One region of the Plantibacter sp. MDV22-iso1 genome, then DNA from elsewhere that is predicted to be linked to it. Evidence: riboswitches for the same ligand, from Rfam matches in the RefSeq annotation. Region 1 holds a riboswitch; the other holds the start of a gene.

Region 1 (3,997 bases):
TCTTCGCCGCCCTCGTGATCACCGGCTCCTACTGGGCCGCGCTCGTCGTCGGTGCGGTCGTGTTCCTGAGCGACGTCGCCGACGGACAGATCGCGCGCCGCATGGGCACGGTCTCCGCGCTCGGCACCTGGCTCGACGGGGTCGCCGACCGCCTGACCGTGGTCGTGGTCGCCGCGTCGTTCGCCATCGCGCAGATCATCCCATGGCAGGTGTTCGTGGTCATGATCGTCCCCGACCTCCTGCTCGCGTTCGTCGCCGTCGTCGCGTTCCGCGGGACGCCGGAGGTGCCGGTGAGCATCGCCGGCAAGATCCGGACGGTGTTCCTCTTCGTCGGCTTCTTCGCGCTGCTCACGGGCCTCGCGCTCGGCGGCGGGGATCCGGCGTCGGCGCTCCACCGGGTCTTCGGCGGGGTCGGCTTCGTGGCGATCCTGCTCGGACTCCTCGGCCACTTCGTCGCGGCGACCCAGTATGCGCGACGCATGGTCGTCACCTGGCAGCGACAGGGCGTCCGCGCGGCCCGCTGAGCGCCGCGCCGACCATCGTCGGAGGCCCCCAACGGATGGCACACGGCCACAGCGCAGGCGGCGTCGTTTAGGCTCGGAGCATGCCAGTCGACTATCCGGACCTCGTCATCTTCGACTGCGACGGCACGCTCGTCGACACGGAACGCATCTCCGTCCGGGTGAACCTGCAGCTCCTCAACGAGGTCGGCGGCGACTACACCGAGGCGGAGGTGCGGGAGCTCTTCGTCGGCGCCTCACTCGAGACGTACGCGACGCTGGTCGAGCAGCGCCTCGGGAAGCCGCTCGAGGCCGACTGGATCCAGCGCTGGAGCGACATGTTCCGCGGCATCTGCGAACGTGAGCTCGAGGCCGTCGACGGGGTCGTCGACGCCCTCGACGGTATCGCTGCGACCGGGGTGCCGCTGTGCGTCGCCTCGAACGGGATGCTGCACGACGTCGTCCGCAACCTCGGGCAGGTGGGCATCCACGACCGCTTCGACGGGCGCATCTTCAGCGCGACCGACGTCGCCGTCGGCAAGCCCGCACCCGACCTGTTCCTGCACGCCGCCGCCGACTTCGACACGGCCCCCGAACGGTGCGCGGTCGTCGAGGACAGCGTCGTCGGCGTCCTGGCTGCCCGTGCGGCCGGCATGACGGTCTACGCCTACGCCGGTGGCATGACGCCCGCCGAGCGGCTCATCGGCGACGGCACCCACGTCTTCGACGACATGCGCCTGCTGCCCGACCTCATCCGCGACACCTGGGCGACCTCCGCGGCACGCTAGCCGTGCCGCGCTAGCTGCGACTGCGGAGCTCCGGGAAGCCGTCCTCGTCGTCGGGGATCGGCTGCGCCGCGACCGCCGGTGCCGACGTCGCATCGGACGGTTCGAGATCCTGGGCTGAGGCGTCCTGCTGCTCGGCGCGACGTCGGGTGCGTTCGCCACCGCGCTTGACCGCGCGGTCGAACAACTGCGGGCCGGTCGTCGCCAGGCGCCTCCAGGGGAGGGTGCCCTCGATCTCGATCTGCAGGGAGAAGCTCAGCAGGGTGCGGATGACGACGATGATCGCGAGGACGAGCGCGTCGGTCAGCGACGGCGTCGACGTGACCGTCTTCACGAGGTCTGCGGCCACGAGGATCTCCAGCCCGAGCAGGATGACCGAGCCGATCGTCTCCCGCAGCATCCGGAAGGCCCGAGCGCCGTCGCGCGTGCTCCACCACAGACGGGCCGAGAGGGTGACGGCGATCACGAAGCCCACGACCATCGCCCCGACACCGGCGACCTCGAAGACGATGGTGACCAGCTCGAAGAAGTCCATCCCTCCATCATCCTCGCCCGCCCGCTGGACGGGAAGCCGGGCCGACCCGCTAGGGTGGTCGCGAGTGACACGGGGTGCCGATCCCACGACGATCGGCTGAGAACACACCCGTCGAACCTGATCTCGTTAGTCCGAGCGAAGGGATGTCGCGAATGAGCGTTCGCACACCGCAGCAGTCCGCCCACCCGTCCACCGACGACTCGTCCGGCGGCGAGTTCGCGAGCGCGTCCGGGGACCTCCTCGAGCGCCTGCGCGAGCGCACGCCGCTCGTCCAATCGATCACGAACGCTGTGGTGACGAACTTCACCGCGAACGTGCTGCTCGCCATCGGCGCCGCCCCGGCGATGACCGACATCCCCACCGAGGCCGGGCCGTTCGCCCGCATCGCCTCCGGGGTGCTCCTCAATCTCGGGACGCCGCAGGCGGAGCAGCGCGAGGCGATGGTCGAGGCCGCCTCCGCCGCGGACGACGCCGGCACACCGTGGGTGCTCGACCCCGTGGCCGTCGGCTTCCTACCGGTGCGCACGGCGCTCGCCGCCGACCTCCTCGACCTCCGGCCGACGATCGTCCGCGGCAACGCCAGCGAGATCATCGCCCTCGCCGGACTGGGCGCCGGCGGTCGCGGGGTCGACAGCACCGATTCGGTCGACAGCGCGATCGAGGCGGCCACCGCGATCGCCCGCACCTCGGGCGCCGTCGTCGCGATCTCCGGCCCGACGGACGTCATCACCGACGGTGAGCGCATCGTCCGCTGCTCGAACGGGCACGCCTGGCTCACCCTCGTGACGGGCGGTGGCTGTGCCCTCGGTGCCGTACTCGCCGCCTTCGCCTCACTCGATGACGACCGGTTGCTGACGACGGTCGCGGCGACCACCGCATACACGGTCGCCGCGCAGCTTGCGGCTGCGGAGAGCCGCGGCCCCGGCTCCTTCGCTCCCGCGTTCCTCGACCACCTCCACGTCCTCGAGGCCGACACCGTCCGCAGCCTGGCGGTGATCGCGTGAGCGCCTCGACCACCGCGGACCGGGTCCTCGCGGCCCGTTCGCACGCCGAGCTCGTGCGCCGCGGCATCGCCACCTACCTCGTCACGGACGCCTCGGCCAGCGGGGATCGCGGTGTCCTCGACGTCGTGCGCCGAGCCGTCGACGGCGGGGTGACCGCGGTCCAGCTGCGGGAGAAGACCGCGTCGGCGCGAGCGCTGTTCGACCTGACCGTGCGTGCGGCGGAGGTCGTCGCCGGTCGGGCGCTGCTCCTCGTCGACGACCGGGTGGACGTCTTCCTCGCGGCCCGTTCCGCCGGTGCCGTCGTCCACGGCGTCCATGTGGGTCAGAGCGATCTCCCGGTCGACGCCGTGCGTCGCATCGTGGGACAGACCGCCGTCGTGGGACTGACGGCGAACACTCCGGCGCACCTCGACGCGGTCGCAGCGCTGTCACCGGGGACGGTCGACTACCTGGGCGTCGGCGTCATCCGCCCGACGACGACGAAGCCGGACCACCCGGCGCCGCTTGGCGTGGAGGGGTTCGCCGCGATCGCCACCGCGACCCCGCTCCCGTGCGTCGCCATCGGTGGGGTGTCACTGGACGACACGGTCGAGCTCCACGCCGCCGGTGCCGCTGGTCTCGCCGTCGTCTCCGCCATCTGCGCCGCCGACGATCCGGCCGATGCCGCACGGGCGTTCCGCGCGGCGTGGACCGAGGTCTCGGCATGAGCGCCGTGGAACCGTCGACGACGGCGGTGTCCGTGACCTCGAACCGGGTGCACGGCAGACGTCTTGTCGTGGTCCGCGAGACACCCCGGGTGCTGAGCATCGCCGGGACCGACCCGACCGGTGGTGCCGGGATCCAGGCCGACCTCAAGAGCATCGCCGCGAACGGCGGATACGGCATGGCGGTCGTCACCGCGCTCGTCGCGCAGAACACCCGGGGCGTCCGGTCCGTGCACACTCCGCCCGTCGGGTTCCTCCGCGAGCAGTTGGACGCGGTCGCGGACGACGTGGTGATCGACGCGGTCAAGATCGGGATGCTGGGCGATGTCGCGATCATCGACACCGTGTCGACCTGGCTGCAGGAGACCGAGACCGGACCCGTCGTCCTCGACCCGGTGATGGTGGCGACGAGCGGCGACCGTCTCCTCCACCGCGACGCCGAAGCGGCCATGCGCGCGCTCCTGCCGCA
Region 2 (3,997 bases), on a different contig from region 1:
CGCGAGCCCCAGGTGCTCCTGCACCGGCTGCTTCCGCGTTCGACCGATCGCCAGGTCGTCGGTCGTGATGACCGCCGCTGATGGGCCGGACACCGGACGAGGGGCCAACCCCAGCGGGATGCCCGGCACCCAGACGCCCGCATCGGCCAGGCGCTGCCCGACGTCGTCGAGGACGAGGTCGGGTGGCCCGTCGGCGAGGACACCGCCGTCGGCGTCGAGCACGACGACCCTGGTCATCAGCTCGCGCCAGACGTCGACGCGGTGTTCGATGACGACCAGGGTGGACGAACCGTCATCGACCAGCCGAGCGACGGCGTCCCGCACCTCGGCCACCCCGGCCGGGTCGAGGTTCGCGGTCGGTTCGTCGAGCAGGAGGAGCGAGGGCTGCATGGCGAGTACGCCGGCGAGGGCCAGCCGCTGTTTCTGACCGCCGGACAGCGCCGAGGTCGAGTGGTCCAGCGGCAGGTCCAGTCCGACGGCCTCCAGCGAGGTGTCGACGCGGCGCCAGATCTCCTCGCGCTCGATGCCGAGGTTCTCGCAGCCGAAGGCGACGTCGTCGCCGACCTTGGACAGGATCACCTGCGAGTCGGGATCCTGCAGCACGAGCCCGATGCGACCCCTCGCTCGTTCAGGCGGAACGCCGTCCACGAGGAGCGAGCCGTGGGACTCCCCCTCGTCCGCTCCGCCGAGCACGCCGGCCAGTGCGTGGATCAGCGTCGACTTGCCGGCACCGGACGCCCCCAGCAGGAGGACCCGCTCGCCCGGTTCGATCACGAGGTCGAGGTCGCTCACCGCCCAGGCCTTCCGACCGGCATGCCGCCACCCCCAGTCCCGCGCGACGACGCGCGCCGGACCGGTCGCAGCCGCTCCCGGCACGATCAGACCTCGCGCCGAGCGTCCCGCCCCGACGCGAACCGACTGAGCGCTCCGGTCGACGCGAGTGCCCTGACGAGTGCCCAGCCGACGACACCGGCGAGGATTGCGCCCGAGACGAGCAGCGAACCGAGGTAGATCGCGTTGAACTCGACACCCTTCTCGAGGTTGCCCGACATGACGAGTTCGAGGAGCCACGCGCCGGCCCCGGCACCGGCACCGGCGAGGATCGCCGGAACGAGGCCGAAGCGCTTGTACGCGAACGCCGCGAACACCAGCTCGGCACCGAGGCCCTGAGCGAGCCCGGAGTACACCGTCGTGATGCCCCATGCGTTGCCGATGAGGGCGGAGACGATCGCCCCGATGGTCTCGACGAGGAGGGCGGCGCCGGGCTTCCGGATGATGAGTCCGCCGAGCACCCCGCCGAGGAGCCAGATCCCGACGGCGATCCCGCCGAAACCGGGCGTGACGGCGCTGGCACCCGCGTACCAGAGTGATCCGATCGTGTTCCACGCCCAGAAGATGAGGCCGGTCGCGACGCCGAGTACGGCGACCACGACGATGTCGACGACCCTCCAGCGCAAGGTCCGCGACACAGCGCGTTCAGAGGGTGAGATCTTGGTCGATGCTGACACGATACGTGCCCTTCCTGTAGACGGAAAAGAGCACGGGATAGCGAGAAATGGTCTCCCTGCGCTGGCATGATCCAGATCAGGTTCGACGGTCGAAGGCGAATACCTTCCTCTCAGCCCGGTTCACCGGACTCCCGTGGTGGCACGAGTCTAACCCCTGCCGTGCGCGGTCGCACGACAGGGGTTGGACGGAGGGGGCTACTTCTTGAGGGCCTTGATGAGGCCGGCGAGCGCCTTGCCGCTCACCCAGATGAACGGGATCGCGACGGCGATCAGCGAGATGAGGTTCGGGTCGAAACGGAGACCCTCGTCGGTCTTGATGTAGGCACCGACGGGGATGGAGACGCCACCGCCGCCACCGCCGCTCGGGGCGTCGTCGCCGTCGCCCTCGGAGCCGCCGCCGAAGCCGTAGTACGTCAGCGCGACGGGCACGAGCTTCGTCCCGTCGATGTCCTGCTGCTCCCCATAGGCCGCGGTCACGCCGAGCCCCTTCGCCTGTTCTGCCAGCTTCTCCACGAGATTCGTCATACGGCGAGGCTATCGCTCGGCATCTCCCGGTCCAAGGGGTTGATCCGTGCTCGCAGCACCCTGCGAGTCCCCGCGACTGCCGAGTCCGCGACGCCTCGGCTTCCCGAGGAGGGAGGCGGGGGCGATCGCGAGATCGCCGAACCGGCTTGCGACCCGGTCGATCGTCTGCTCGGCTTCACGCCACTCCTCGTCCGGGTCCCAGAGCCCGGCACCGGCCTCATCGGCCGGGACGAGCTGGTCGACCTTCACCCCCACGAGGCGCACGAGGCGTCCGCCACGATCGAGGTCGTCGAACAGCGAGGCCGCTTCGTCGTACACCCGCCGGCCCACGTTCGTGGCTTCGCCGATGGTGCGCGACCGGGTGACGACGCTGAAGTCCGCATAGCGCACGCGGATGCTGATCGTCCGGCCGGCGTAGCCGCCCTTCCGGAGTCGGATCGCGACGAGGCCGGCGAGGTTCAGCAACTCGCGCTTGAGGATGGTCGGGTCGGAGACGTCCGTCGGGAAGGTCACCTCGTGGCTGACGCTCTTCTCACGTCGTGCCAGCTCGATGCCGCGCGGATCGATCCCGTTCGCGAGCTCGAGGAGTCGGCGACCGGAGGCCTCACCGACCGCGCGTTGGAGCATCGACAGCGGGGTGGAGGCGAGCTGACCGATGGTCCGGATGCCACGGTTCGTCAGCTGCTCCTCCGTCCGACCACCGACGCCCCACAGTGCACCGACCGGCAACGGGTGGAGGAACGCCAGGGTCTCGTCGGCCGGCACGACCAGCAGACCGTCGGGCTTGGACAGGCCGGAGGCGAGCTTCGCGACGTACTTCGTCGCCGCCAGGCCCACCGAGCACGGCAGGCCGGTCGCGTCGAGGACCCGTTGCTTCACGAGCGCGGCGATCGTCCGCGGGCTCCCGAGCAACCGGACCGCGCCGGAGACGTCGAGGAAGGCCTCGTCGATGCTCAGGGGCTCGACGAGCGGCGTGACCGACTCGAACACCTCCATCACCCGGTCGGAGTACTCGCGGTACCGGCCGTGGTGGGGCGGCAGCACGACGGCGCTCGGACAGAGCCGCATCGCCTGGGACACCGGCATCGCCGCGCGCACGCCGTACCGGCGAGCCTCGTAACTGGCGGAGGTGACGACCGACCGCCCCTCCTTGTTGCCGACGATGATCGGCAGACCGCGCAGCTCGGGCCGTTCCAAGAGCTCGACCGAGACGAAGAACGCGTCCATGTCGACATGGAGGATGGGGGTACCGCTGTCGTCGGCATCGTGCGCCGAGACGCGACGAGACGCTCCATCCTGCCGACTCATGCCTCCATTGTCGCAGTCGCCTCCGACACGCTCTCCACAGGGGCCGAGGCGGGAGGGCCCGGCGACGCTAGGCTGTCCGGCGATGAGCACGCGAACGCGGACCGGGTCGGCCCCGGCGGTCCCAGACCTCTCCGGGCGGGACCTCGCCCTCGACCTCGTGCGCGTCGCCTGCGTCGTCACGGTGGTCGTCGTCCACCTCCTGATGGTCGCCGTGGCGGTCGAGCCGGACGGCGCGATCGGCATCTCCCGGGCGCTCGAGCAGCAGCCGTGGTTCGATACGGGCACCTGGTTCGGCCAGATCATGCCGATGTTCTTCATCGTGGGCGGCTTCGCGACGATCACCGGCTGGCGCAGCACCGTCCGACGTGGTGGCGGGACCAGCGACTTCCTCCGGTCCCGGGTCTTCCGACTCGCCCTGCCGACGATCCCGGTCCTGCTCTTCCTCGCCGCAGGGCTGTGGCTCGCCGGGGCGCTCGCTGTCGACCCCGCCATCATCGAGGCCGTCGCCGCCGGCGTCGGCTCCCCGCTCTGGTTCCTGGCCGCCTACCTGCTGTGCCAGGCGGTCGCGCCTTTCCTGGCCACCTGGCACGACCGCAACCCCGTCCTGACCTGTGCGGCCCTGCTGGCCGGCGTGATCCTCGTCGACGTCGTCCGGT

What was found. Region 1 has a riboswitch for thiamine pyrophosphate ahead of thiM (hydroxyethylthiazole kinase). Riboswitches for the same ligand answer to the same signal wherever they lie in the genome.
Region 2: it holds a riboswitch for thiamine pyrophosphate, as region 1 does, so the genes downstream of both, AC4PMY_RS00980 (ECF transporter S component) here and thiM (hydroxyethylthiazole kinase) in region 1, are expected to answer to the same signal.

The regions. Positions count from the first base shown of each region.
Region 1 is NZ_JBZVDY010000002.1:469,328-473,324, reverse strand. It holds gene AC4PMY_RS12885 (CDP-alcohol phosphatidyltransferase family protein) at 1-524, shown strand, start outside; gene AC4PMY_RS12880 (HAD family hydrolase) at 605-1,288, shown strand; gene AC4PMY_RS12875 (DUF1622 domain-containing protein) at 1,299-1,820, opposite strand; TPP riboswitch at 1,881-1,981, shown strand; gene thiM (hydroxyethylthiazole kinase) at 1,973-2,824, shown strand; gene thiE (thiamine phosphate synthase) at 2,821-3,531, shown strand; gene AC4PMY_RS12860 (bifunctional hydroxymethylpyrimidine kinase/phosphomethylpyrimidine kinase) at 3,528-3,997, shown strand, end outside.
Region 2 is NZ_JBZVDY010000001.1:208,657-212,653, forward strand. It holds gene AC4PMY_RS00975 (ABC transporter ATP-binding protein) at 1-792, opposite strand, end outside; gene AC4PMY_RS00980 (ECF transporter S component) at 879-1,469, opposite strand; TPP riboswitch at 1,545-1,653, opposite strand; gene AC4PMY_RS00985 (hypothetical protein) at 1,704-2,033, opposite strand; gene dinB (DNA polymerase IV) at 2,043-3,341, opposite strand; gene AC4PMY_RS00995 (acyltransferase family protein) at 3,424-3,997, shown strand, end outside.